DNA from 3 places in the Xenorhabdus sp. TS4 genome. Region 3 is predicted to be linked to each of the others. Evidence: predicted binding sites of a transcription regulator. Region 3 holds the regulator's gene; each other region holds the start of a gene.
The links. Region 3 encodes CRP, which controls carbon source genes, mostly activating them, when cyclic AMP is high. Its sites were predicted from a motif close to ATGTGANNNNNNTCACAT; they were not measured.

Region 1 (13,982 bases), on a different contig from region 3:
CCCGTTTGAATAGCAACTCAATGATCCCTGCTCGGGTCGCTTCCGTACCCAAACCATCAGTGGCACGAAGCACCTTTTTCAAAGCTTTATCCTGCACAAATCGGGCTATGCCAGTCATTGCAGACAATAGTGTTGCATCAGTGAAAGGCCGTGGAGGTTGTGTCTGCCTTTCCACCACTTCGCCTCTCTCACACAATAATTCATCTCCTTTAGCAACAACAGGTAATGGCGTACCTTCATTCTCTTCATCCCGTTCCTTGTTGCCAAGCAGAGTCCTCCAACCCGCTTCTGCCAGAAAACGTGCCTTGGCGATAAATTTCCCCCCTGCAATATCAAGTTCAATCGTACATTTCCGAAATACCGCATCAGGAAAAAACTGCATCAGGTATTGTCGCGCAATCAAACTATAAATATGGCTTTCATTTTCGGTTAAATTGACTTGGCTACTACGTGCAGTAGGAATAATGGCATGGTGAGCATCAACCTTCTTATCATCCCAACAGCGGTTCTTTTGCTCTATATCTAAAGCATCCTGCGGAAGCAAATGAGTAGCATGAACCGAAATGGCATTCAGGACCGCATGACGCCCAACAAAATGTTCTTCCGGCAGGTAACGACTGTCAGAGCGTGGATAAGTGATCAATTTATGGGTTTCATAAAGCCGCTGACAAATGTCAAGTACATCTTGAGCGCTCAAGCCAAAACGCCTGGCCGCTTCAATCTGTAAAGATGACAAGGAAAAAGGCAATGGTGCCGTTTCTGATTCACGCTTATCCTGATAGGAAGAGACATAGGCGGGTTGTCCGGTAATACGAGCAACAACATGCTCAGCTAACGGCCGGTGAATAATTCTCCCTTCTTCATCCTGAAAATCAATGCAAGATTCACTGGGTTGCCATAAAGCCGTAAATCGCTCTTCATTGGGTGTAACAACATGTGCTTTGACTTCAAAAAAGTCTTTTGGCACGAAATTTTCTATCTCTTCATCGCGGCGCACAACCAAACCTAAAACAGGAGTTTGGACACGCCCAACCGATAATACCCCTTGATAACCTGCATTTTTGCCTAATAAGGTGTAAGCGCGGGTCATATTGATGCCATAAAGCCAGTCCGCTCTGGCTCTGGCGAGTGCAGAAACACATAAGGGGATAAACTCCCGATTGCTCCTTAACCGTTCAATCGCTTTTACGACCGCCTGGGGATTTAGATCATTGATTAGGCATCGTTGGACATTGTGTTTTTTATCCGTATCCAGATCTAAAAAGTCCAGCACTTCATCCACCAACAATTGACCTTCACGATCAGGGTCTCCTGCATGGATTATTTCGGTCGCTCTTTCCAATAGGGATTTAATTATGTTGAGCTGTTTGGCCACGGCTGCCCGTGGCTTTAGCTGCCATTTTTCAGGAATGATCGGTAAATCAGCCAAGACCCAACGCGCATAACGGCTCTCGTAGGCATCGGGTTCGGCCTGTTCCAATAGATGACCAACACACCAAGTCACAAACTGGTTATTACCACATTCGATAAACCCATCCCCACGTCGATGGGGCTTCGGTAAAACATCTGCGATGGCTCTCGCGAGGCTGGGTTTTTCTGCAATAAAAAGACGCATGGAATTATTCAAGAACTTCAATTAGTGCTCTGCCTGAGCTTGGCTCAGTCAGTTCACCAATAGCAAAAAAATCAATGTTGTGGCTTCGTGCAACGGCTTTCGCCTCTTCCACGGCATCCGGCAAAATCGCCAGCAACAAACCACCCGAAGTTTGTGGGTCACACAGGAGATGGCATTGATGAGGAGTCATCTTTCCAACTAAGTGCCCATAGCTGTCAAAGTTGCGTCCTGTGCCTCCAGGTACGCAACCTTTTTCGATATAAATATCAACATCTGGCAATCGCGGAATTTGTGAAAATTTGACCTTCGCCTGAACACCAGAACCTTCACAAATTTCACTCAAATGCCCTAACAAACCGAAGCCTGTTACATCCGTCATCGCTGTAACACCCTCAATTCCTGCAAAATCTGTCCCCGCGTTATTTAACTGGCACATAGTTTCTTTCGCAATACCTTGGTGTTCAGGTTGAAGCAAACCTTTCTTTTCAGCCGTAGTCAATACGCCAACACCCAAAGGTTTAGTCAGAAACAGGAGATTCCCCGCCTTTGCCTGATCATTACGCTTTACACGTTCAATATTGATAATACCCGTCACTGACAAACCGAATATGGGTTCAGGTGCATCAATAGAATGCCCTCCAGCCAGAGAAATGCCCGCTTCCTGACAAACAGCCCTGCCTCCCTCAATGACATTTTGAGCGATTTCCGGGGCCAGCTTATTAATTGTCCCCCCCATCGCGTAAATATCACTGATAGCATTAGTGGCCGCAACACGGCCAAAATCAAACGTATCATCAACAATCGGCATAAAAAAATCCGTAGTACTAATGATACCTGTACCATTACCAATATCATACACAGCAGCATCATCATGGGTTTCATTGCCGACCAAAAGATTAGGATCGAAAAATTTTGCCTGTTCACTGTGCAAAATAGTTTCCAGCACTTTAGGCGAAATTTTGCAGTCACATCCGGCATCATGGCTGTATTGAGTCAGACGGATTTCAGTTGACATTAGTCGCTCCAGTTAAGAAGTCACTGGCAAATTAGAAGTAACTGACAAAATTCGTTAAATCTGGTATTGCAACTTTTGCAGGTGCCCTGAGTTCAGGGGTTCCTAAGTAAAGGAACCCAACAATCTTGTCATTTTCCTCACATCCCAAACCAGCCCTGACAATGGGATCTTCTGTCCATGAGCCTGAACGCCATATGCCGCCAAAACCTTGGGTGACTGCGGCCATTTGCATCGCGTGAACGGCACACCCCGCAGCAACAACTTGTTCCCATGCCGGAACTTTTGCATGTTCAACTACCTTGGCGATAACGGTAATAATCATAGGTGCTCGGTAAGGGGCATTTTTTGCTTTCTCCTCAACCTCCTTTCCCAATCCACCCTCAATGGCTGCTTTTTCAAGGAGGTTACTGAATTTATTTATGCCTTCCCCTTCCATCACAATAAAATGCCAAGGACGCAAAGCCCCATGGTCAGGCGCTCTCATCCCTGCGGCTAAAATATGTTGCAATTCATTACCTTTTGGGGCGGGGGTTGTTAAACGTGAAACTGAACGACGATTTAACAAAAGTTCCAAAGCATTCATTATTTTCTCCTAAATAAGATAATCTGTCTCAAACCAACATTCTCTGTTTATTCGTCAATGAATGAAAGCACATAAACTATTTTTTCAATCAATAACATGATTTCCAGCTGACATTTCCCAACGAGCTGATTAGGATAACCCCATTTCCATTTGATACCATAATCGGAGACAATATGCGCAAATTATGGCACTTCACGGCAGCATTATTTAAATGGAGTTGGAAACTCCTAAATTTTGTTCGCCAATTTATTTTCAATCTTATTTTTATTCTGTTGATTGTTGTCGTCGTTATTGGAGTCATCGTTTACCAACAACAATCCAAACTTGACGATAACTCTCACGGGGCATTGTATGTCAACTTATCTGGTATTGTTCTTGATCGCGTAACGGATCGCAGTCCATTTGAACAATTCGCAAAAAATCTTTTTGGACCATCCAATAGCAATTACAAAGAAACCTCCGTGTTTGACGTTGTTGACAACATTCGCCGCGCAAAAAACGATCCCAAAATTACAGGCATGGTATTGAAGCTAAATGATTTCATCGGCTCAGATCAGGCTTCTATGAGATATATTGGCAAGGCTATCAACGAATTTAAAACAGCAGGAAAACCTGTTTTTGCGATTGGTGACTCTTACAGTCAATCACAATATCTTTTAGCCAGCTATGCCGATAAAATATATTTATCTCCACTCGGCTCTGTTGATATCCATGGTTTCTCTACTAACCATTTATACTACAAGTCATTGTTGGATACGTTGAAAGTATCTACCCATATTTTCCGTGTGGGAACCTATAAATCAGCAGTTGAACCCATGTTACGTAACGATATGTCAAAAGAGGCTCGTGAAGCTGACAGCCTTTGGCTCAACGAATTGTGGGACAATTACTTAAATACTATCGCAGTTAACCGACATATCCCTGCCGATCAGATCTTCCCTGGCGCAGCAAACTTTATCGAGAAATTCCGTAAAGCTGGCGGAGACACTGCACTGTATGCGTACCAAAACAAACTGGTGGACTATATTGAGCCACGCAGTGCCGTTGAAAAGAAAATGCAGGAGAAATTCGGCTGGAATAAAGAACAAAAACATTTCAATTACATCAGCATTTATGATTACATCGACCAAAAACCAATACAAAATACAGATAATAAAGGCAACATTGCTGTCATTGTTGCTGAAGGGGCCATTTTAGAAGGCAAACAATCAACCGGTATCGTTGGAAGTGACACTATTGTTGAACAACTACGTGCCGCACACCATAACCCCAACATCAAAGCGATCGTATTACGAGTAAACAGCCCAGGTGGCAGTATCAGTGCGTCTGAAATTATTCGCAATGAATTGGCAGCTATCCGAGATGACAAGACAGGAAATGCGAAACCTATTGTAGTTTCCATGGGGGGGGTGACTGCCTCAGGGGGTTATTGGATTTCTACCCCTGCTAACTACATTATTGCTGATCCGAGTACCTTAACAGGCTCGATTGGTGTTTTTGGTGTTATTCAAACCATTGAAAAGAGCCTCAATTACGTTGGTGTGAATACCGACGGTGTTTCAACAACGCCATTAGCCGATATCTCTGCAACCAAAGGCATCAACCAGACATTTTCAGATGTAATACAGTTGGCTATTGAGAATGGCTACAATAAGTTTATCGGGCTGGTAGCAGTTGCCCGTAATAAGTCTCTGAATGAAATCGATAATATCGCTCAGGGGCGTGTTTGGAGTGGCATTGATGCCAAAAAACATGGTTTAGTCGACCAACTGGGTGATTTTGATGATGCCGTTAAAAAAGCCGCTGAGCTGGCAAAGGTCAAAAATGTATCACTGGACTGGATGCAACCTGAACTTTCATTCTCAGAAAAATTCATGTTGGGACTGACTTCGTCAGCGCAAGCACTATTACCAAATACTTTGCAGTCAATGTTGCCGGCTTCACTTGCCGAAGTCGCTCAAGATGTGAAAAAACAAGCTGCATTTTATAACAATATGAAAGATCCGCAGAATATCTATACCTTCTGTTTGAATTGTGTCGATATTCGTTAAAATTACTGACTAATTTTCCAACAAACTTAAAGCCTGATTTCGCCATCAGGCTTTTTTTATTCTTGATACTCCCTATAATCCAGCTAAATGTTTTTATTGAGGCGTTACCATGCAGAAGAAATCGATCTACGTTGTTTACACTGGCGGTACTATTGGGATGCAACATTCTCCCAATGGATACATTCCCGTTTCCGGCCATTTACAACAACAACTCGCCAAAATGCCAGAATTTCACCGTCCAGAAATGCCAACATTCACAATCCGTGAGCACCAACCCCTGATTGATTCTTCTGATATGAGTCCTGACGACTGGAGCATTATCGCAAATGATATCTATCAGAATTATCATGACTATGATGGTTTTGTGATTCTGCACGGTACAGATACCATGGCTTTCACTGCGTCAGCACTCGCCTTCATGTTCGAAAACCTTAACAAACCTATTATTGTGACAGGGTCACAAATTCCTCTGGAAGCATTGCGTTCCGATGGACAAACTAATCTTCTTAATGCATTGTATCTCGCAGCAAATTATCCTATTAACGAAGTCAGCTTATTTTTTAACAATAAGTTATTTCGTGGCAATAGAACAATTAAAGCCCATGCAGATGGTTTTGATGCTTTTTCATCCCCAAACTGCCCACCACTGATGGAAGCCGGGATAAATATTCGTACCTTCAAAACAAACCCCATACCTGTTAGTCACGGCGAGTTTGGTGTGAACTCAATCACATCACAACCGATTGGTGTTGTAACCATCTACCCGGGATTATCCGGTCAGGTGGTAGAAAATATTCTGATGCAACCAGTCAAAGCATTAATTTTGCGCTCATACGGTGTTGGCAATGCTCCGCAACGTGCTGATTTGTTGCAAACGTTAAAGAAAGCAACTGAGCGAGGTATTATTGTGGTCAATTTGACACAATGTATTTCTGGCCGAGTCAACATGGAAGGCTATGCGACGGGTCATTCTCTGGCTGCATCAGGTGTTATCAGCGGTTATGACATGACTTTCGAAGCAACTTTAACGAAATTGCATTATTTATTAAGCCAATCTTATACACCTGAAGAGATCCGCTATCTGATGCAACAAAATCTGCGGGGAGAATTGAGTTATTCCGATGAATAATAAATAGGTGAGTCGAGAAATATGATGAAAACAGCATTATTACTTATCGATCTACAAAATGACTTTTGTACTGGGGGAGCCCTGGCTGTCAAAGACAGTGATGCAGTAATTGAGGTAGCCAATAACGTTATTGCACGATGTCAGGAAAATAATATTACGGTTATCGCCACTCAGGATTGGCATCCAGCCAACCATATGAGCTTTGCAGAAAACTCAGGACAGAAAGTAGGTGAATTAGGAAAACTCAATGGCATTCCTCAAGTATGGTGGCCGAGCCACTGTATACAAGGAGAGTTTGGTGCAGAATTTCATCCTTTGTTAAACCAATCTGCTATTCAAGAAATTTTCCGAAAAGGTGAAAATCCCCAAATAGATAGCTATAGTGCATTCTTTGATAATGACCATAAAAGTAAAACCCGTCTGGATGCATGGTTAACAGAGCAGAATATACAACGCCTCTTTGTCATGGGTATCGCCACTGATTACTGCGTAAAATTTACCGTACTGGATGCCCTGGCACTAGGTTATGAAACCTATGTCATTCTTGATGGCTGCCGTGGTGTTAATATCCAAGAAGACGATAGCCAACAAGCAGTTGAGGAAATGACCAGAAAAGGGGCTAAGTTAGTTCCACAAAGTGAAATGATACCCATTTTATGACCCAACCCCAATCATTAATAAAATTAATTTATACATCTAATTGATGTAACTAAAAATAACCTCGTTCTTAAACAAAAAATAGGACGAGGTTCTCAATTCATGCCATTTCAATCTTCTGACTGAGGTTTTAATTTTGCGACCATGTCGGACTGAAATATAGCCTTTAACTCCTGTTTACTTTTTATGGTAATTTGGCCATCTGTGCCAATCGTCATATGTTCAGGATCATGATTATATTTTGCTTGCCAGAGCATCACCGCCTGTAAACTGTATTCTTTCTGTTCTGGCGTAAGTGGTACACCATCCTGCCATTTTCCCAGTTCAACAGCCTGAACTAATCGCTGATAAATTTCAGGAGTCATGGCGGAGAGTAAATCATCCAACTTCATCGAAATTTCCTTAATGGCTATGCGCTTCTATTTCACTACATATTTTACTTGTACGGCTGTAAGCCGACATGGTTATTATTAATATATTGACCTTAAGAACAGTTAAGAATACTTTGTCAAAAAATGAGCTGAATCGTTTCTCATCAGCTCATAAAGCCAACATTTCATTTAAATTCAGAGTATTCAAAATAACATTAACCTACCGTTTCTTCGCCTGTTTCTTTATCAACAAAACGCAGCGCTGCTGAATTAATACAAAAACGTTCTCCTGTCGGTTTGGGACCATCGGGAAAGACATGCCCCAAATGTGCCTGACATTGGCTACAACGCACCTCTATCCGATGCATATTATGAGAATAATCATCAAGATATGTGATGGAACCATCACGAATCGGTTGGTAGAAGCTCGGCCATCCACATCCCGAATCAAATTTCGTATCAGAAACAAATAATGGCTGGCGGCAACACAAGCAATAATAAATGCCATTTTTTTTGTTGTGCAGTAGTTTTCCTGAAAATGACGGCTCAGTACCTGCTTCTTGTGTAACATAGCGCTGCATTTCACTAAGCTTTTCTATAGAAAGGGAAATATTTTGACTTTTAGTCATAATGACCACCTTTTAAGGTCAATATTTTCAATAAAATATCATCGGAAACAACCCAAAATTAACACCAAAATGTCAAAACGCATTCTAACCCATCCAACATAGCAATTTACTTTACTAATTGTGATAAGTCTCACATAACTAACCAATGGTAACTTTAAATATCTCCTTATACCCCGATAATAGTGTGCGTAGAGCTTGTCCCAGCTGTATAACAATCGTCTAGATAGTGATTATTAAATTGATATTTTTCAATTGTTGACACGATTCCGCTTGACGGCTGGCAAGATTTTGGTAACTTTAGAAACAACTTTTAATTCACTAAAAAATAGCTGGTGGAATACTATGACTATCAAAGTAGGTATTAACGGTTTTGGTCGTATCGGCCGTATTGTTTTCCGTGCTGCTCAGGAACGCTCAGACATTGAAATCGTTGCGATCAATGATCTGTTGGATGCAGAATACATGGCATACATGCTGAAATACGATTCAACCCACGGCCGCTTCAAAGGCACTGTTGAAGTTAAAGACGGTCAACTGGTTGTTAACGGCAAAACCATCCGTGTGACATCTGAAAGAGACCCAGCTAACCTGAAATGGAACGAAGTCGGTGTTGATGTTGTTGCAGAAGCAACGGGTATTTTCCTGACCGACGAAACTGCACGTAAGCATATCGCGGCAGGCGCGAAAAAAGTTGTTCTGACCGGTCCATCCAAAGACAATACTCCAATGTTTGTTATGGGTGTCAACCACAATGCCTACGCAGGCCAGGATATCGTTTCCAACGCATCCTGTACCACTAACTGTCTGGCTCCACTGGCTAAAGTTATCAATGACAAATTCGGTATCATTGAAGGTCTGATGACTACAGTTCACGCAACAACTGCTACCCAAAAAACTGTTGATGGTCCTTCAGCGAAAGACTGGCGTGGTGGCCGTGGTGCAGCGCAGAACATCATCCCATCTTCCACTGGCGCAGCAAAAGCAGTAGGCAAAGTTATTCCAGAACTGAACGGCAAACTGACCGGCATGTCTTTCCGTGTTCCTACTCCTAACGTATCTGTTGTTGACCTGACTGCACGTCTGGCTAAACCAGCAACGTATGCAGAAATCTGTGACGCGATTAAAGAAGCAGCAGAAGACGAACTAAAAGGCATTCTGGGCTATACTGAAGATGACGTGGTTTCCACTGATTTCAACGGCGAAAAACTGACTTCTGTATTTGATGCAAAAGCAGGTATCGCGTTGAACGATAACTTTGTAAAACTGGTTTCCTGGTATGACAACGAAACTGGTTATTCCAATAAAGTCCTGGATCTGATCGCTCACATCTCCAAATAATTGAGCTTTTATCCACTTTCAAAAGCCATCTGTTTACAGGTGGCTTTTATATTTATATAACTAAAATATTGAGATATTCTTGTCCCTTGGTTCAACTGCCAATTTAAGTTTACATAAGGTCATGACAGATGCTTGATAAAATTTTCTCATTACCGATTGTAGAACAGCTTTCCCCTTATATCAGCCAGCGAAACATTGATGGTTTTCCGTTAATTGTTGTTTCCCATCCTAAAGCTCGCGGCGTGATCAGTATTCAAGGTGCACACCTGATTACCTGGCAGCCCAATAACGAAAAACCCGTATTATGGGTAAGTGATAACACTCTTTTCAGCGCAGGCACTGCTATTCGTGGTGGTATTCCCATCTGTTGGCCTTGGTTTGGCTCGTTTGCAGTTCCCAGTCATGGATTTGCACGGATACTCCCCTGGGAACTCAAAGCACATGATGAGAATGAAAATGGCGTTATTTTGACGTTTACATTACAGGATAACGCATATACCCGTAAGTTATGGCCACATGAATTCACGCTGATTGCCCGCTTTAAATTGGGGGAAACTTGCGAAATAGAATTAGAACCCCACGGTGAATATCAAGCCACGTGCGCCCTTCACTCTTACTTCAATGTGAGTGACATCAATCAAATTCGGATTAGTGGGCTTGGTTCACATTTTATTGATACCCTCACCGATAACGAGCAATCTATTGATGAAGATTTAGTCTTCCACGGGAGAACCGACCGCATTTATACAGAACCAGACGATTTTAACCTGCTCAGAGATCCGCTATGGAAACGAACAATTGAAATACACCACTATCACCATAGCGAAGTAGTATGTTGGAACCCTGGCGCTGCACTTTCCAGTAGTATGAAAGACATGAGCAAAGAGGGTTATAAAAATATGGCTTGTATCGAAACTGCACGTATCAATAACCCATTACAGCCTAAGAATGGTCACCCTGACAGGCTTTCTATTGTTATCCGTTGTCGTAAGTTCTCAGATAACAATTAGCCAAGTGGAACATAAAACAGGCATTTTTACTCCAAAACCAAGGATAGAAATGCCTGAATTCTTAAAGATAGACAAGAATTAAATCACAGTGGCAGGAACACGCTTCGCTAAAGCGCACAAAAGCTCGTAACCAATGGTTCCTGCCGAGTTTGCGACTTCATCTACGGGTAGCTTTTCTCCCCACAACTCAGCAATGCTGCCTATGTTTGCTTGAGGACACGGAGTCAAATCAACCGTCATCATGTCCATTGATATAGCACCCAATAACTGGGTGCGAACACCATCAATTATAACAGGAGTTCCCGTTGGGGCATGCCGCGGATATCCATCCGCATAACCACAAGCAACTGTACCGACACGCATGGATTTCTGGGTTGTATAGCGGCTGCCATAGCCAATTTTTTTCCCCTTGGGAAGTTCATGTACTGCAATGATTTCACTTTGTAGCGTCATGGCTGGTTTCAACCCAATATCGGCAATATCACGCCACTTTCCACTCGGAGACGCGCCATAAAGAATAATACCTGGCCGTATCCAATCTTTATGTGTTTTCGGATGCCACAACACAGCACCAGAATTCGCCAGACAATGAGGCAGTGAATTCATTTGCAAACGTTCAACAACCGCGAATTGTTCATCAATACCAATTTCATTATCCGAATTGGCAAAATGGGTCATTAAAGTCACTGACTTAATATTTTTAACCTTTTTCGCCATTGAAACTATCTGTGGATACTCTTTTGAGGTGAATCCCAATCGATTCATGCCACTATTGAGTTTCAAATAGATATCAATGGGAGTATCTAATTTAGTTTTTTCTATCTCATCAAGCTGCCAATGACTATGTACTACGGCTGTCAAACGGCATTTATTGATAATCTGTAAATCTGCGGGTTTGAAAAAACCCTCCAGTAGCAAGATTGGCCCTTGCCATCCCTGCTCTCTTAAATAAATAGCTTCATTCATGTCAAGCAGTGCAAATCCATCTGTCTGCATGAGTGATTGCCATATTCTGTCCAATCCATGCCCATACGCATCCGCTTTTACTACCGACCAAATTTTACTGTTACCCACCATTTGACGAATAACCGACAGATTATGGCGAAATGCATCGAGATGGATCGTTGCCAAAATAGGACGTGGCATGACGACCCCTTCTTATTTGTTTATTAGTTTATGCCGTATGTAAATGAGGCTTCATTGGAAACACTTTTATATTAAAACCATCGATATATCTGAATACAGAGAGATCATCTGCCGCGATATCAGGCTCTTTGCCAGAAATTAAATCAGCCAGTAACTTCCCTGAACCACAGGCCATCGTCCAACCTAGTGTTCCATGTCCAGTATTTAAATAAAGATTCGCATATTTGGTTGGCCCAACAACAGGAGTACCATCCGGGGTCATAGGACGCAAACCTGTCCAGAATGAGGCCTCCGCAATATTGCCACCATTGTGGTATAGATCCTGTACAACCATTTTTAACGTTTCACAACGATTCTGGGGAACATTCAAATTAAATCCGACCACTTCCGCCATACCACCAACGCGAATACGATTATCAAAACGCGTAATGGCAATCTTGTAGGTTTCATCCAGCACAGTTGAGACAGGCGCTTTTGATTCGTCCATAATCGGCATCGTCAATGAATAACCTTTCAGCGGATAAACCGGAATTTTAACCAGCTCTTTTAAGATTCCAGTAGAATAAGATCCCATCGCTACCACATAGTGATCCGCTGTCATGATGCCATCATCACATTGAATACCCGTGACTTTATTTCCATCCACTAAAATCCGTTTAACCTGCTTATTGAATACAAACTGCACACCAATATCTTCTGCCATTTTGGCCAAGTCTTTGGTAAAAAGTTGACAATCACCCGTTTCATCATTCGGTAATTGCAACCCGCCTGTCAGTTTATGGGAAGCATTGGCAAGCGCTGGCTCCACTGTAGCCAATTGCTCGGCAGTTAATAACTGATAAGATACCCCTTCTTGTTCTAACACTTTGATATCATTGGCAGCATTATCAAATTGCTTAGTGTTCCTGAACAATTGCAGGGTTCCCCCCTGACGCCCTTCATATTGGATCCCCGTATCGGCTCTTAACTGTTTAATACAATCCCGACTATATTCTGCCAAACGTACCATTCTGCTTTTATTCATCGCGTAATGGCTTGCATCACAATTACGCAGCATTTGCCACATCCAGCGTAACTGAAACAGGGAGCCATCAGGGCGAATAGCCAAAGGTGCATGACGTTGAAACACCCACTTTATTGCTTTTAGTGGGATCCCTGGAGCCCCCCAAGGGGTCGCATACCCTGGTGAAATTTGACCTGCATTAGCGGCACTAGTTTCTTCCGCAGCACTATTCTGGCGATCAATTACGGTAACTTCATGACCTGCTTGTGCAAGATACCATGCGCTGGTTACGCCAATAACACCGCTGCCTAAAATAAGGACCTTCATTTTACCCCCTACTGGCAAGTGATATTTGCAAGCATAATATGCTAAACATAAAAAGCCAATACAGAATAATAGACTATGACACAATTAACTAACATTTAGGATTTAAGTCACATTTACATTACAAAATATAAAAAATACATTTCTTCAATAAGCGTAGCATTTCAATATAAATTCATTTAAATCAAAATATTAAAGAAGATAAAAATACTGTTTATCACTTTAATTTCTACTTATTAAAGTGATTTAAACGGCAAAAAATAAACATTTCACTCACAAGAACAAAATTTACAAAATTCTAGACAAATGAAAATTTTTGGAATTTAACTAAACATCACCGTTAATTAAGTAGAATAATAATTTAAAAAATCGCATTACACAGTTGGGAGTGTTGCTAAATAGCACACATGTGTTAAGTGATGATTAGAGAAATGCCCCAGAAACATAGATAATTATGCATCATATAATTGCATATTATATGACCTAACCATGATATCACTACATAACTGGGGTAAATAAATGTAACCAATAGCGAGGCAAACAAAAAACGAAGAGTTTAACCAACTTAAGACATGTTTCTGTTAATTCGTTGATCTTTCCGTCAATTCATTGATCATAATACTCTGCATACTATGCCAGATAATGCCACTCTCTTTACCATAATTACGCACACAACCCATAATTTTGTCATAGGCTTTTTCCCGACATAATGAGCTTAACTGCTGGTAGAAATTCAACGCTAAATTACGTGCTTCAGGACTGGAGAAATAATAACGACCAACACGGGTATACAACCCTTTCAGCCCATTAATAATCAAACCATAAATTGGGTTTCCTGACGCAAAAGCCAGACCACGGAAAATATCGTAGTCCACAGAACTGAAAGCTTCAGCGGTATCTTCCACGCTTTCTTTTCCTGCCAAAATTTCCAATGATTTTTCAGGATTGTTCCTAAATGCCGTGCGGATAAAGATGGCTGCAATATTGGTTCGCACAGCTAATAAGTTATCAATCAACTGGGGAACGCGATCATGATCAAGACGCGCCAAAGTTTCCAGAATATTAAGACCGGATGTTTCCCAGAAATTATTAACCTTGGTTGGTTTACCAT
Region 2 (3,363 bases), on a different contig from region 3:
AAAATGGCTTAAAAAGGCTTTAACACATCACAGCATAGCGAAATAGATCATGCCAACCATCGCGCCGGTTGTGCCGAGAATGGTTTCCATTACCGTCCAGGTTTTCAGGGTTTGCGCTTCTGTCGCACCAGTAAACTTACCGAACAGCCAAAAACCAGAATCGTTCACATGGCTAAGAACCAAAGAGCCACCGGCGATACATACTGACAACGCCGCCATTTGCGCACCAGAATAGCCCAGTTCGCCAATCACTGGCAGAACCAACCCTACCGTGGTCAAACACGCGACAGTTGCCGAACCCTGAATCACACGCACCGCGCCTGACAAAATAAAACACGCCAGTGCGATTGGCAGGCCAGCACCGATCAACGCATTACCCAATGCAGGTCCAACACCTGAATCCACCAGCACTTGTTTAAATACACCACCTGCACCTGTCACCAGCAAAATAATTCCCGCAGGTTGAATCGCCGCAGAGCAGACTTCCATGACTTTATCCTTACTCATACCGCGACGAATCGCCAACCCGTAAATCGCCACTAGACAAGCAAGCAAAATTGCAATGAAAGGATGACCAAGAAATTCCAGCCAGTGATATAGCGCTGATTGCTGATCAACAAAACGTGCACCAATGGTTTTCAAGCCCACCAATATCAATGGGAACAATACCAATGCCAGGCTGAAACCAAAGGAAGGCATCTGGCTTTTGCCAATGCTTGGGGTGCCCAGATCTTTGGGTAAATCCAGTGTCACATATTTGCTGATAAAGTTACCGTATATTGGGCCAGCCAATAACATGCCGGGAACGGCGGCGCTCAGGCCAATCAGGATCATCCAGCCAAAATCGGCTCCCATCTGGGAAGCCAGCACCATCGGAGTTGGCCCCGGAACCAAAAACGCGGCCGCGGCCGCAACACCTGCAAACAATGGAATCGCCAGTTTCACAACATTGCCATTGGTGCGACGCGCAACGGCAAATACCACGCCAATCAACAACACAACCGCCACATCAAAAAACAGTGGTAATGCACAGACAAGCCCGGCAACACCCAATGCATAGTTGGCCCGCTTTTCACCAAAGCTACCCAGCAGTTTCACGGCAATCTGGTCAAGGGCACCCGTTTCATGCAAGATCTTGCCAAACATTGCACCAAGAGCCACAACAATGGCAAGAAAGCCCAAAGTGCCTGCCATACCTTCTTGCATCGTCTGAGTGATTTTCTCCAATGGCATGCCAGAAAAAATTCCCGCCCCCACAGAAACCATCATCAAGGCAATAAAAGCATGTAACCTAGCTTTCATCACCAGAAACAATAATAGGAGAACAGAGCCGATGGCCGTCAGAACCAGAGTTACAGTACTCATGAATGCCCCTCACTAATACGGTTAATAGATTGGATATGGTCAATAGCTTTAATCGCATTTTTGATGACTTCATCAAGATCAGGTTTTATATCAATGTGATGGACATCATTTTCATCACTGGTCGGCGCTTCCAGTGTCTCAAATTGAGAGATTAGCATTTGTGGTTTAAAGAAATGCCCCTTGCGTGCTTTCAGGCGGCTTTCGATTAAGTCAAAATCCCCCTTCATATAGAGAAAAGACAAGTGTTGATTGCCATCACGTAACATATCCCGATAACTTTTTTTCAAGGCAGAACACACGAGCAGGGAGATAGGGTTGGTGCGTTGCATGGCAAAAATAGCATCATTGAGTGCTTTCAACCACGGCCTACGATCATCATCATTCAAGGCGTGGCCCTGTGCCATTTTTGTAATATTGGCACGGGGATGAAGGAAGTCCCCATCCAGAAATGCAGCCCCTAGTTCACGGGCAACACCACTGGCAACCGCAGATTTACCGCTGCCGGATACCCCCATCAATACAAAAACGTGGTTTGGTTGTTGGGTATCACTCATATCAAACTCCTTTACACAGATCTTACCGCTTATATATCCATTTGATTTACACTAAAAAATTAGCAGGGAAATATTACCCACCAAGTGTTACCGGTAACTAATTACCGGTAACATTAGCAGCAGGGCTGGATGGTGGGCAATCAATCAGGACCATCAAAAAAGGAAAATGTGAGGCTTATCGCAATTGAAAATGGGAAAACATCATTTCGAGCTACAAAAATTAAACACTTTCACCCAATGAAAGGGTAAACCCAACATCAATCAGAGTTTGTTCCAGTTTCTCCCCCCTCAAACGAGCAAGTAAGGATTCCGCTGCCTTGCGTCCCATTAAGTCACGAGGAGTCAGCACGCTGGCAAGCTTGGGAGTCATTACCTGGCCGACATCATGGCCATGAAAGCCAGCTATCGCTATCTCTTCCGGTATTTTAATCCCCTGTCGCTGGCACTCAAAAATCGCCCCAATGGCGATATCATCATTCGTACAAAACAGGCCATCAATTTCAGGATATTTCTGGCAGGATTCCTGCAAAAGCTGCGCGCCTAATGAATAGGAAGAGCTGACTGGTGTCATCATTTTTCTCGGTTGAAGCCCAGCATTGAACATCGCCATTTCAAACCCTTGCAAACGGATCATCGTTCGTTCATCCTGCCGTGCACCGAGATAAATAATGTTTTTGCAACCGCGTTCGATCATCGCCATCGTCATCTGACGAGCCGCTGCAAAATTATCGATCCCTACTGCAATATCAAGGCAAGGCGATACACTGTCCATCAATTCGACAACAGGAATACCTACTGTCTGCAGCACCTTTAACGTTTTGGGAGTATGCGTGCGTTCTGCCAGAATCAGGCCATCAATATTGTAAGCAAGCAGGGAGAGTAAACGTTCTTCTTCTTTCTGGGCAGAATAACCATAGTGGGCGAGCATGGTCTGATATCCATTGCGATCAGTCACATGCTCGATACCGCGAATAACTTCAGCGAAGACCTGATTGGTCAATGAAGGAAGCAAAACCCCTATTGCACGGCTGGTGGAATTGGAAAGAATATCGGGCACACGGTTGGGAATATAACCTAGTTGTTCCACAGCTTCCGCTATTCGTTTTCCCAACGCTTCAGAAACCTGATCGGGATTGCGTAAAAAACGGCTGACCGTCATTTTTGTGACCCCAACGAGGTCAGCAACATCTTGTAAAGCTGGGCGTTTTTTCTTCATTTTCAATGTAATGCAATCAGTTATTGATAGGTACAGAGGAATAACTCGCGGTTTTAACATATTTATACATCATTACAACACGCTTTCTAGTGAAAAATGCCAATATACTCGCATCTTATTTATCAGCAATTGCTGAAACTGTGATGACTTACACGTGCTTGAGTGAATATTCCAACATGTTGGTGGATATCCCCGCTACTCAATGCAATAGTTTTCAGACTCTTACTC
Region 3 (13,982 bases):
TTTATCTGGTACATGATGGCAAAGTAGAACTTTTTAAAGGCGATTTAGAAGATTATCAGCAATGGCTCACTGAACTGCAACGCCAGCAAATGCGGGATAGCCAGGAAAAAGAAAAATCAGAGACCGAATCTTCAACGAATAGCACTCAAAATTACAGTGCCCAAGAGCGTAAAGATCAAAAACGGCGTGAAGCTGAATTCCGTAACCAAACGCAGCCATTGCGTAAACAGCTTGCAGCCCTTGAAAAACAGATGGAAAAACTGGGTACGGCATTGACGGAATTAGAAGAGAAACTGTCAGACAACACGCTTTACGACAATGATCGTAAAACTGAACTGACTGAATGCCTGCATCAGCAAACGCAAACAAAATTCAAACTGGAGGATACTGAAATGGAATGGTTGGACATTCAGGAACAGCTCGAACAAATGACAGCAGAATTTAATGCGAGTTAAGGAGTCAGTTAATTTTTCAGGTATAAACCTGTAGGTATATAATCGGGTATTGCCATTCAACACCCGATTATTCCCTGATTACAAAGCAAAAATATAAAATTGCTTGCAAACAGCAAGAATACTCGCCGTAAAAAATAATAACTCATCAATTATGCAGGAGATTATTTATAATTGAAAAATGTTTCAGATTCTCATTTTTAGCTCCTTACTGAGAAAACTTTTACAAATTACACCTCAAGCTTGATTATCATAAGAGACAAAACAAAAATATTCCGTATAAAACAAAAAATAATCACTGACTTATACATTAGCAACTAAGGCAGAAAAGTTTTCAGCATCTTCAATCAAAGACTCATCTATGGATTTTGCCCATACCACACCAAGATCAATTTTTTTATCCGTTTCAACAATTTCTAAAAAATTCATATAATACTCAGGAATAGAGCTAATAATCCGTTTAGGCACACAAGTATAGGCATTATTTTTTGTGATCATCTCTACTATCAACATGATATCATTTGTTTTTAATAGCAAATGCATATTGTCACCAGCACCAGTATAAATAGGAAAAACATTGAGACACTCCGTTAACTCAACCATCTCTTTTTTTTCTGGTGAATTTGTCGGAGTAACTCCGTTCCCAAACTTACTTAAGGCTGTTCTGCATTTAGATACCAGATAACTTCCTTTCTTAAAGATATAGATCAATCTTTCCGTAAACACCTTTTTTGGCTCTAACTGAGCAATAATAGATGATAGCGGCATCACTGCAACATGTAACATCCCTGCATTCAATAAATTTATCTGCTGCTCGACTGACAGTCCAGTCACCAATGACAGCACGACATTCCCTTTTTTTTCCACTATCTGATTCTCTATTTGAGAATAATTGTGGATAGGAAAACAAGAGCCGACGTATAAGTGCCTGACCATATCCTCTTTTGAATCGAAATGAACCTGACTTTTGAAGTGTTCATAGTGAGATAAAAACTTCCGGGTATTTTCCAACGTCTTCTGCCCAAAATCTGTCAACCTCGTTCCATTTGGTCCCCTTGTAAATAGTGACGCCCCAAGAATATCTTCCAACCCGTGGATTTTCTTCGTCAAGGCCGGCTGAGAAAGATAAAGCCTCTCAGAAGCCTTATGATAATTAAGAGTTTCAGCCAAAACGATAAAAGCTTCAAGATTGCGTATATCCATGTTCTTTAGCCCAATGATTGTTGAATAACTACAAAACATTACAGATTCATGGTGATAGCATTTTAACTTAGTGTTTTGCCAAAGGTTTTATCAGGTCAAATGGTCAAAATGTTAACTAATAAAATGTTAGTTAATAAGGGTACAATTCGCAAAACATTTATTATAATTATGTTTTAATTTCATTGTAAAATTATTTCAATAGTAACTAATTATTCTCGCAATATGGATATATTCCTTACTACCCATATTGTTTATCACTCTATTTCATTTTTTAAACTACAGCGTCATTAATATTTATGAAGTTTAAAAATAATCGAGATATAGCATACAAACAGATCCACAACTGATAACTTTTATTTATTGAGAATCTGCCAAATCAAATACCAGAGATCATGAAAGTTAAAATATCATGTTGTGAAACTATTGTGTGAATAATTTAATTGGAAAATATAAAGAAAAGCATATATATCTGGCTTACTCGTATAATGTAACAAACAGCAGATAATTCACACCAATTATATTATTAACAATTCATCCATACTTTACTTTTATGGCCATTTTAATATTTACTCTTATTACGTGTTAATAAGGAAATGTAATATTAAAAAATAGCAATACGACAATGGCAGGCTTTATAATGTGTTGCTAGTGATAGTGTATACTTATTCTTAACAAGTTTAAGATCTTTTTTATATCGGAATATTCTGTATTGGCTTGTTATTTTATGGATAAAGCATGTTGATTTTTATCGAAAAAATAAAAAATACAAACAAAACAAAGTTGATGACCAATATAGTATATAATTTTACTTTCTCTCCAGTCGCATAGTTATCTAATAAACCGCCTTTAAACATAATATCGACAATTTTTGCCAATATAAAAGAGAAAGCGGAAAATAGTGTTTTTAATCTATTTTGGTGTATATTTTCTATTAAATGCTCAGTAAGATAATCTGACCCACATAAATCACTTCTTAGTTTCGATAAAATATGGCAGAAAAATGATGAAAATCGACTTGAGCAATATGATAACAGAGAGTCGTAATCCCGCCAGTACCCACATTGATCAACTCTCAACTCTCGATATGCTGCACGTCATCAATGATGAAGATAAAAAAGTGGCTATTGCTGTTGAAAAAACATTACCTCAAATTGCCAGTGTGGTTGATAAAGTTGCCGAGGCATTTCGTCAGGGTGGGCGCTTAATCTATAGTGGAGCTGGCACATCTGGACGCTTAGGTATCCTGGATGCCAGTGAATGTCCACCAACTTATGGTACAAAACCAGAACAGGTAATCGGCTTAATTGCCGGAGGGCATCAAGCCATTCTACAAGCTGTCGAAAATGCAGAAGATAATCGGCAATTAGGCACAGAAGATCTTAAGGCTCTACACTTTAACCAAAGAGATGTCCTGGTAGGGATCGCTGCCAGTGGCCGAACACCCTATGTATTAGGTGCAATGGAATATGCCAAATCAGTTGGTGCTACTGTCGCCTGTATCAGCTGCAATCCAGATAGCTCAATGGTGCAATTGGCTGATATTGCCATCACGCCTGTCGTAGGGCCAGAAGTGATAACGGGTTCATCCCGTATGAAGGCAGGAACGGCACAAAAATTGATACTGAATATGATCACAACAGGCACCATGATCCGTATTGGCAAAGTATATGGTAATTTGATGGTTGATGTAGAAGCTACCAATGCCAAATTAATCGAACGCCAGAAGAATATTGTCATCGCCGCCACGGAGTGCAGCAGAGAAATGGCAGAACAGGCCTTAAACACCTGTGGTGGTCATTGCAAGACCGCAATCGTCATGATTTTATCGGGCGTCAGCGCCAAAGAGGCCAAAGCATTATTGGCAGAACACCAAGGGCTTATCCGGCCAGCTATCTCAACAGACCGATAATCATTGCCTCTTTAGAGGGGGTTTAAATGGCTAAAATTCGTCAGGAAATGTTGGCTGAAATACTCAACGCCATTGGCGGAGCGGGTAACATTGCCCGTTGTGGAAATTGCATGACCCGCCTGCGGTTGACACTACGGGATGATTCACTTGCCGACATATTCTACTTGAAGAAGATTACCGGTGTCTTGGGCGTCATAGCGACTGATGACCAACTCCAGATTGTCCTTGGCTCCGGTAAAGCCCAAACAGCAGCAGAGATGATGAAAACGCTGTTAAGTGATACACGTCATCCCAGTGGATCTGAACTTTCCCCTGCTAAACCCCATTCTGACACACTAAAAGATATCGCCACCTCTAACAAAAAACATCTCAAAGAAAAACAAACCAGTTCAGTCCATAAATTTCTGGCTAAATTTGCCACCATCTTTACTCCCCTGATCCCTGGATTTATTGCCGTTGGCCTGTTATTGGGTTTTGCTACTCTGTTGGAACAAATTTTTATTAAAGAAGTCTCTCATCCCAACGCTATATTGGTTGAGATGGTTGGCTATATGAAAATTTTCAGCAAAGGCATGTTCAGTTTCTTAGGTATCTTGATTGGCTACAATGCACAAAAGGCATTTGGGGGATATGGGGTTAACGGAGCCATCATCGCTTCTCTATTTGTGCTGGGTTATAACGCCGAAGCTACCAGTGGTTTCTACTCTGGTATCAGTCATTTTTTTGGCTTCGCCATTGACCCGCGAGGCAATATTATCGGGATACTGATTGCCTGTATTCTCGGTGCCTGGGTGGAAAAACAGATCCGAAAAATCATGCCCTCTGATCTGGATATGATCCTGACTTCCACAGTCACCCTACTTATTATGGGCGCTGTTGCATTTATCGTCATTATGCCTGTCGGAGGTTATTTGTTTACCGTGATGTCATGGCTGTTCATGAATTTGAATGGCAACCCATTCGGTACAGCCATCTTGGCAGGGCTATTCCTAATCGCCGTGATGTTTGGTGTACATCAGGGCTTTGTCCCCGTCTATTTTGCTTTGATGGAAGCACAAGGATTTAATTCCCTTTTTCCCATTCTGGCGATGGCAGGGGCGGGGCAAGTAGGTTCCGCACTGGCGTTATATGTCAAAGCCCAAAAAGGCGCGTTACTGCGCGCTCAAATCAAAGGCGCCATCATTCCAGGTTTATTGGGAATTGGCGAGCCCTTGATCTATGGTGTCACACTTCCCCGCGTCAAACCTTTTGTCACCGCCTGTCTCGGCGGTGCCATAGGTGGTTTTTTTATCGGTCTGATTGCCTGGTGGGGATGGCCTGTCGGATTGAATAGCGTTTTCGGCCCTTCCGGGCTAGTCGCCCTGCCGCTGATGACATCCGACAGCGGCATATTCACGGGCATGGCAATATATGGTGCCGGACTAATCGTCTCTTATATCGCTGGCTTCACGCTAACGCTATTCTTCGGCAGCAAAAATATCGATTTAAGTTAACTCAGCCAAACCAGATTAAAGGCACACAAGCGGCGGTCAGGACACCCATTGCGATATTAAATGTAAACCACGCGCGACGGCTTTTCAGTAACCGTCCAATCAGTGAACCGAGAACAAGCCAGATTGCACCAGCAAGGGTATTGACGATTAACATCACGATACTGATAACAAAAATGGAATGGTTATACAACTCTCCAGCCAGACTGTAACTACTGATTGCACCCAATCCCATCAACCATGTTTTGGGATTTAAGAACTGCAATAACCAACCTTGATAAATCTTTATTGGCTCTCCTGCCGATGTTGTGGTGTCCAGCCGCTTATAATGCGAAGTAGCTGTTTTCCAGGCTAGCCATAATAAATACAGACATCCGAGTATTTTCAGGCCCATGTGTATAGCAGGATAAATCAACAGTAACGCCGCAACACCAAACGCAGACAGCAGCAAAATTGTCTGCATTCCCAGAATAATGCCCAAACAAAGCGGGATAGAGCGGCGAATACCAAAATTAGCTCCCGATGATGTCAGTAACAAATTGTTTGGGCCCGGTGTGACAGCGGAAATAAACATAAATATACTAAGCGAAAATATCAGGCTTAAAGTCATGGGTAGATTCCCCTCCCACCCAGATAGTTGGCATTTCTTTTCAAGAAAAATAACAGTATGTTATTTCATATACAAGATAACTAATCATGAAATCAATTCATTATGAATCCCAGACTACAACTCCATTGGCAACATCTAAATTTACCCGATAATGAATTACAGTATTTTCAGGAGCAATCACAATGATTATCCCGTGGCAACAATTGGAAGCCGATACACTCCACAACTTAATTGAAAGTTTTGTCCTGCGGGAAGGTACTGATTATGGTGAACAGGAAAAAACGCTCGAACAAAAAGTACAGGATGTAAAACGTCAGCTTGAACGAGGCGAGGTTCTGTTGGTATGGTCTGAACTACATGGAACCGTTAATATCTTGCCTAAAGAGATGTTCCGTCCGTAAAGCTCAGCTTGCTTTATTCATTCTAATTGACTGATTCGCCAGTTTTATTGATTAAGGAGTCTGTTCATGTCTGCCAAACACCCCGTCATCGCAATCACTGGCTCCAGTGGAGCAGGAACAACCACCACCAGTGTCGCTTTCCGTAAGATTTTCCAACAACTTGACGTAACCGCCGCACTGATAGAAGGGGATAGTTTCCATCGTTACACTCGTCCTGAAATGGATGCCGAGATACGCAAAGCAAGAGAACAAGGCAGACATATCAGCTACTTTGGGCCAGAAGCTAATGATTTCGGTATGTTGGAAAAAACATTCTTTGAGTATGGGGAAACGGGCAATGGCCGCTGCCGAAAATATCTCCATACCTATGATGAAGCCGTTCCCTATAACCAATCACCAGGTACGTTCACACCGTGGGAACCCCTGCCATCAAAGACAGACGTCCTATTTTATGAAGGGCTGCACGGTGGTGTTGTCACGCCACAACACAATGTCGCCAGTCATGTGGATCTATTGATTGGCGTTGTGCCTATCGTCAATTTAGAATGGATACAAAAACTCATCCGTGATACCGGTGAACGTGGGCATTCCAGAGAGGCTGTCATGGATTCCGTTGTCCGCTCAATGGATGACTATATCCGCTACATCACTCCTCAGTTTTCACGTACTCACATCAATTTCCAGCGTGTCCCCACCGTTGATACCTCCAATCCCTTCTCTGCCAAAGCCATTCCCTCGCTGGACGAAAGTTTTATCGTGATCCGCTTCCGTGGCCTCACTCAAATTGATTTTCCTTATTTACTCGCTATGCTTCAGGGCTCATTTATTTCCAGCATAAATACTATCGTCGTTCCAGGTGGAAAAATGGGGCTGGCAATGGAATTAATTATGGCACCGCTTGTTAAGCAATTACTGGAAGGCAAAAAAATTTCGTAATTTAATCCCTATTTAATTTTTAATAAGGCAGGTAACAAAAAATAACGTTACCTGTTTTATTTAAATAAACAGACCATTTTTTGTGACATAATTTTTTCCCTTTTATAAATGTAAAATCAATAAAACCAACTCTTCTGCCTGATTTCTGGTAATCTACCAGTCAGTTTAATATGCTGAAGCGATACAGGAGGAGACAGAAATGCTTTCCTGTGTTACAAACAAGGTTACAAGCGCGAACTGGCAAGGTATATGGGTTAAGATCAATATACCTACATTTTGACATCCTTATAATCCATATAAAATTCCCGCTTGTCAGTTTTTCAGCAGGTTAATATGTTAATCTATTGACTTTAAAAGCTAGCCTGAAGAGGAACTACCGTTTCTCACACTATAAAGGCAGAAATAACAACAGAGGATAAAGCGAATGGTTCTCGGCAAGCCACAAACAGACCCTACTCTTGAATGGTTTTTGTCACACTGCCATATTCACAAATATCCATCCAAGAGCACGCTTATTCATCAAGGCGAGAAAGCAGAAACGCTTTACTACATTGTTAAAGGTTCGGTTGCTGTTCTAATAAAAGATGAAGAAGGTAAGGAGATGATTCTCTCTTATTTAAATCAGGGAGATTTCATTGGTGAACTTGGATTGTTTGAAGAGGGACAAGAGCGTACTGCATGGGTGCGAGCAAAAAGTGCCTGCGAAGTGGCTGAAATTTCCTATAAGAAATTTCGCCAGTTAATTCAGGTGAATCCTGATATTCTGATGCGTTTATCTGCTCAGATGGCAAGTCGCCTACAAACCACTTCCGAAAAAGTAGGTAACTTAGCCTTTCTGGACGTTACAGGTCGTATCGCCCAGACGTTGCTCAATTTGGCCAAACAGCCTGATGCAATGACTCACCCTGATGGTATGCAAATCAAAATCACACGTCAGGAAATTGGGCAGATTGTGGGTTGCTCCCGTGAAACGGTTGGCCGTATCCTGAAAATGCTGGAAGATCAAAACCTGATCTCTGCACATGGCAAAACCATCGTCGTTTATGGGACACGTTAATTCCCGATAAACCAGAAACTACTCAGCCAGTGCAATCCGTTACTTCGTACTGGCTTTTTTTACTGTTATTTGTTTAACCAGCGGGATATCGCCATTTCCAGCCGCATCATACCCTCTGTGATTTCGTCCTCAGAAATGATCAATGATGGTGTAAAACGCAAGATGCTGTCTCCTGCACTTAATAACATCAATCCCAGTTCCGCCGCTTGCTGCAATATTTCTCTGGCCTTACCCTGATATTCGGCTTTCAATACGGCCCCAATCAGCAAGCCTTTTCCACGAAATTCATGGAAGATACCATATTTTTGGTTCATCTTTTCCAGAGCATGAGTGTACATATCGTGCCGTTTTTCCACGCCCATCAGCACTTCTGGCGTATTGATGATATCCAGTACGACACAACCGACGCTACAAGCCAATGGATTTCCACCATAAGTCGTTCCATGTGCCCCCGTTTCCATTGCCGCCGCTATTGTATCTGTCGTTAACATTGCACTAATTGGAAAACCGCCCCCCAGCGCTTTTGCTGTCGTCAAGATATCCGGCTGTACGCCATAATGCTGGTAAGCATATAACTTACCCGTGCGCCCCATCCCACTCTGAACTTCATCAAAGACCAACAAAGCCTGATGCTTATCGCACAATTCACGCACCCCATGCAGAAACTCCATCGTCGCAGGAGTAACCCCCCCTTCTCCTTGAATTGGCTCCAAAACAACAGCACAAGTGTGATCATCGATTTCCGCCCTGACGGCATCCAAATCATTAAAAGGCACGTGAACAATATCAGCAGGTTTAGGTCCAAACCCTTCGGCATATTTCGGCTGCCCTCCTACCGAAACAGTGAAAAAGGTACGACCATGAAACGCCTGATGGAATGCAATGATTTTGGTTTTATTGGGATAATGACGAGTAATCGCATAACGACGTGCTAATTTAAATGCCGCTTCATTGGCTTCCGCTCCCGAATTAGCGAAAAAGACTTTTTGAGCAAAGGTCGAATCAATCAATTTTTGCGCTAAAGTTAAGGCAGGCTCATTGGTAAAAATATTGCTGACATGCCACAATTTTTCACCTTGCTGTTTCAAGGCGTTCACCAAAGCCGGATGACTGTGCCCCAAAGCCAAGACAGCGATACCCCCGGCAAAATCAATATATTCTTTACCCTGTTGATCCCATACCCGACTTCCTTGCCCTCTGACAGGAATGAAATTCGCCGGTGCATAAATGGGCAACATCACTTGATCATAGGTATTTCGGTTTGCTGCTTTATTTTCTACCATTTCCCTCACCTTATTTTTATATTTGCCATTTCGAAGTGAAATAATAGTCATAAAATATGAATAAAAAATCACTTAAGGGCAAATAAAAAAATAACAGAATGAGGGAATGCGGAGGTATCTAACTAATATTTGAGGAAATTATTCAACAATTCGTGTCCCTGCTCACTAAGAATGCTTTCTGGATGAAATTGCACTCCTTCCAGTGGCAAAGTACGGTGACGAATTCCCATGATTTCATCTACGTCACCATTGCGCTGACTCCAGGCTGTCACTTCAAATGAAGCCGGAAGCGTTTCTGCGGCAATGACCAGAGAGTGGTAACGCGTGACCGTCAATGGACGATCTAATCCTTTGAATACCCCTTGCTGGCTATGGTGAATCAGGCTGGTTTTTCCATGCATCACTTCACGCGCTTTAACAACGCTCGCACCAAAAGCCTGACCTATCGCCTGATGTCCCAGGCACACACCGAGGATGGGCAATTTCCCTGCAAAATGTGAAATTGCTTCCAGCGAGATCCCTGCTTCATTCGGCGTACAAGGACCCGGCGAAATGACTAAATGAGTAGGCGCCAAATCTTCGATATCTTCAAGCTGGATCTCATCATTACGCTTAACTAAAACCTCTGCCCCTAACTCACAAAAATATTGATATAAATTGAATGTAAAAGAATCGTAGTTATCTATTATTAGTAACATAGGAGTATATCCTACTGATTATTATAGTCTTATAAGTTGCCCTACCCCATTGGGGTATTATGCATTCTGTATAATAGTAAAATCAGGTAAAGCAGTATTAACAGCAATGGGGGGCTAATCATACCACAGAAGCACTTTTAAAATAGTGGTACGGCGACCGCATTACCATAATGCAACATGATGTAACAACGTAGAAATGGCGGAGAGAAGGGGAATGCAAACGGTACTCAAACAACCAGTAATGATTATCCGAATACCGTATTATGTCGGTGTTCGGGCTGTTAAGATTCAACCTTGGCAGATAAGATCACAATTGGTTTTGCCGGTACATTTTGATAAGGGCCAACATTTTCTGTTTTGACTTGAGAAATTTTATCAACCACATCCATGCCTTTGACGACTTTGCCAAAGACCGCATAACCGAAGTCACGCTGCCCGTGGTCAAGGAAAGCATTATCAGTCACGTTAATAAAAAACTGGCTGGTTGCGCTGTCCTTATCTGCGGTACGTGCCATAGCAATAGTACCCCGCAAATTCCGCAGGCCGTTATCTGCTTCATTTTTGATTGGCTCTCTGGTAGCTTTTTGCTTCATATCCTTTGTAAAGCCACCGCCCTGGATCATAAAGCCTGGGATAACACGATGAAAAATAGTGTTGTTATAAAATCCCTCATTGACATATTCAACGAAATTCTTGGTAGTAATTGGTGCCTTATTGCTATCTAACTCAAGTTCGATTTCTCCAGCCGATGTTACCAGCTTCACGTGAGTTTCAGCGGCTAATGCTGGGACAGCTATCGCACTGATAGCACATGCAGTCATAAGCGACACAAAAATACGTTTAAACATTGATGGTTCCTTTATTTTTGAGGTCAACAATAAAACTCATAACAACAAAACTCATTAAGTGTAATTCCCAATGGAGTGAAGTTCCAAAGATTTACCTACATTTACGAGTATCTCAACTGCTCAAGGTGAGTTATACACACTATTTTCCGACTATCTGCGCCATTCATTATCGGAAAAAATATCGGTATAAATGACGGTAAAATGTCGGTATAAAGTTACGCCTGTCCACAAGCGGTTGCTCTCGGTATAATCACCGCGCTATTTTTGTGTATTCCTCAGGGAGATAACCATTTTGACCATCAAGAACTACAACTATCATATGACCCACTTTATCACGAGTGCACCTGACATTCGCCACCTGCCTCAAGATGTGGGCATTGAGGTCGCGTTTGCCGGCAGGTCAAATGCGGGTAAATCTAGCGCCCTGAATGCACTAACCCGCCAAAAGAGCCTTGCGCGTACCAGTAAAACCCCTGGCCGTACCCAGTTGATTAACCTGTTCGAAGTAGAAGAAGGTGTTCGTCTGGTAGACTTGCCAGGCTATGGTTACGCTGAAGTCCCAGAAGAGATGAAACGTAAATGGCAGAAAGCCCTAGGAGAGTATCTCCAAAAGCGTGAATGCCTGTTAGGGCTGGTGGTTTTGATGGATATCCGCCATCCGTTGAAAGATCTGGATATGCAAATGATCGAATGGGCGGTCGTGATGCAAGTCCCCGTCATGGTATTGCTCACTAAAGCCGATAAACTGGCTTCCGGTGCCCGTAAAAGCCAACTAGCGAAAGTTCGTCAGGAATTGTCCTCTCTGAATGGTGATATTCAGGTCGAATACTTCTCCGCCCTGAAAAAAATCGGCACCGATAAACTAGAGCAAAAACTCAATCTTTGGTTCAATCAGCCTGCTATTGAGGCGGAGTAACATCCGCCTTCTGCCTTACTGCACTTCCATTAATCGGACATAAAAAAACGCCCCAGTCAAAAAATATGACTGGGGCAGCTAATATTCAGCTAAATCCGATTACGTGAAGTAAAAGGTCTGAAAGATAGAACATCTTACCTCTGTACCCTACATCGACAACTTTAACCTATTCTTTTCATCAAAAAAAGACTTTTTTGTAATTAATTTTCACTAATTACCTCGATTCAGCTGTTAACATTTAAGCAGAACAGGTTATTATGGCGTCATTCATGTAGTTTAATTACATATTTATGAGATCTAGATCTAATCTAAAATCTAACTGAAATTCTTGTCACACGCCTTTTCGCGGTGTAATTGAGATAATTCCAGTTCATTAAACACGCAGTATTTTCATAAAAATCATTCAATAAAAAAAGAACCGCATTTCTGCGGCTCTTTTTCAGCTTCTAAGATAAAAGGGACATCAGTGTGCCTGATCCCAATTATCACCAATCCCAACATCCACTTTTAACGGCACATCAAGCTGCATACTTTGTTCCATCAGCTCTCTGATTTTCTGCCCTGCTATCTCCAGCTCTGATTCATGTACTTCAAATACCAGTTCATCGTGAACCTGCATGATCATGCGCACATTTGGCTGTTCACTGACAATCCAGTTATCTACCGCAATCATCGCCAATTTGATGATATCCGCTGCCGTCCCCTGCATAGGTGCATTGATGGCTTCACGCTCTGACGCCTTGCGGCGCATGGCATTACGCGATTTGATATCCGGCAGGTACAACCGACGGCCTTCCAGCGTTTCGATAAATCCATGATCAGCCGCCTGCGCCCGTGTACGTTCCATATAAGCCAACACTCCTGGATAACGTTCAAAATAGAGGTCCATATAGCGCTGTGCTTCACCACGCGGAATACCTAACTGACGGGACAGGCCAAACGAACTCATGCCGTAAATCAGACCAAAGTTAATCGCCTTAGCACTGCGACGCTGTTCACTGGTCACTTGTTCCAATGGTACGCCAAACACTTCCGCAGCCGTCGCACGGTGGATATCTTTGCCTTGGGCAAATGCCTCCAACAAGCCTTTGTCCTGTGACAAATGCGCCATAATGCGCAATTCAATCTGTGAATAGTCCGCGGCCATAATGCAGTAACCTTCCGGCGCAACAAATGCCTGACGGATACGGCGCCCTTCGTCATTACGAACAGGGATGTTTTGCAAGTTTGGATCACGGGAAGAGAGGCGCCCCGTCGCAGTTACCGCCTGATGATACGAGGTATGAACACGATTTGTCAGTGGGTGCACCATCTGAGGCAGTTTATCAGTATAAGTGGTTTTCAGTTTTGCCAGACCACGATGTTCCAAAATCACCCTTGCCAATTCATGGTGCTCTGCCAACTCTTCCAGCACTTCTTCATTCGTTGATGGTGCACCATTTGGCGTCTTTTTCAATACAGGCAAGTTCATTTTTTCAAATAAGATGACTTGTAGCTGTTTTGGTGATGCCAGATTGAATTCTTCCCCTGCCAACTCATACGCAGATTTTTCCAGTTCATCCAAACGCGCAGTGATTTCCCTTGAATGTTCTGCCAACGTTTGGGCATGGATCAACACCCCTGTTCTTTCCATACGGGACAGCACCGGCACCAGTGGTATTTCGATCTTCTGGAAAACTTTTTGCAGAGTTGGAGCATTCTCTAACTGAGGATACATGGCCTGATGTAGCCTAAGAGTCACATCCGCATCTTCTGCTGCGTATTTTGCAGCTTCCTCCAATGGAATTTGATTGAAGGTGAGTTGCTTTTTGCCCTTGCCCGCAATTTCTTCAAATGTGGTGGTTTTATAGCCCAGATGACGATCAGCAAGGCTATCCATGTCATGCCGCCCTGCTACGCTGTTCAAAACATACGATTCCAGCATGGTATCGAAAACAATGCCATTTAAAGCAATGCCATAACGCGCCAAAACACCACGATCAAATTTCAGGTTTTGACCAATTTTAGGCAGATTGGCATCTTCCAGCAGCGGTTTTAATGCTGCGAGGACTTCATGCAGCTCCAATTGCTGTGGCGCATCCAGATAATCGTGTCCCAATGGCAGATAAGCGGCTTCAACTTCTGATTCCCCCACTGCAATGGCAAAGGACATCCCCACCAGATTAGCTGTTAGGGTATC

Region 1: the regulator CRP is predicted to act here: its motif matches at 8,169-8,186, upstream of msrB (peptide-methionine (R)-S-oxide reductase MsrB).
Region 2: the regulator CRP is predicted to act here: its motif matches at 2,086-2,103, upstream of gntK (gluconokinase).

What each region holds. Positions count from the first base shown of each region.
Region 1 covers NZ_NKHQ01000081.1:108,342-122,323, forward strand. The annotation lists gene Xets_RS17795 (DNA topoisomerase III) at 1-1,615, opposite strand, end outside; gene selD (selenide, water dikinase SelD) at 1,620-2,630, opposite strand; gene Xets_RS17805 (NAD(P)H nitroreductase) at 2,662-3,213, opposite strand; gene sppA (signal peptide peptidase SppA) at 3,387-5,264, shown strand; gene ansA (asparaginase) at 5,374-6,393, shown strand; gene pncA (bifunctional nicotinamidase/pyrazinamidase) at 6,418-7,053, shown strand; gene Xets_RS17825 (YeaC family protein) at 7,161-7,442, opposite strand; gene msrB (peptide-methionine (R)-S-oxide reductase MsrB) at 7,637-8,050, opposite strand; gene gapA (glyceraldehyde-3-phosphate dehydrogenase) at 8,393-9,388, shown strand; gene Xets_RS17840 (D-hexose-6-phosphate mutarotase) at 9,517-10,398, shown strand; gene alr (alanine racemase) at 10,477-11,544, opposite strand; gene Xets_RS17850 (D-amino acid dehydrogenase) at 11,573-12,874, opposite strand; gene fadR (fatty acid metabolism transcriptional regulator FadR) at 13,453-13,982, opposite strand, start outside.
Region 2 covers NZ_NKHQ01000054.1:51,059-54,421, forward strand. The annotation lists gene gntU (gluconate transporter) at 28-1,365, opposite strand; gene gntK (gluconokinase) at 1,362-1,919, opposite strand; gene gntR (gluconate operon transcriptional repressor GntR) at 2,140-3,135, opposite strand.
Region 3 covers NZ_NKHQ01000001.1:115,103-129,084, forward strand. The annotation lists gene Xets_RS00430 (ABC transporter ATP-binding protein) at 1-455, shown strand, start outside; gene Xets_RS00435 (LysR family transcriptional regulator) at 756-1,655, opposite strand; gene murQ (N-acetylmuramic acid 6-phosphate etherase) at 2,659-3,564, shown strand; gene murP (PTS N-acetylmuramic acid transporter subunit IIBC) at 3,591-5,057, shown strand; gene Xets_RS00450 (LysE family translocator) at 5,059-5,664, opposite strand; gene Xets_RS00455 (YheU family protein) at 5,847-6,065, shown strand; gene Xets_RS00460 (phosphoribulokinase) at 6,132-7,001, shown strand; gene crp (cAMP-activated global transcriptional regulator CRP) at 7,426-8,058, shown strand; gene Xets_RS00470 (aspartate aminotransferase family protein) at 8,124-9,341, opposite strand; gene Xets_RS00475 (aminodeoxychorismate synthase component II) at 9,464-10,039, opposite strand; gene ppiA (peptidylprolyl isomerase A) at 10,321-10,887, opposite strand; gene yihA (ribosome biogenesis GTP-binding protein YihA/YsxC) at 11,180-11,803, shown strand; gene polA (DNA polymerase I) at 12,267-13,982, opposite strand, start outside.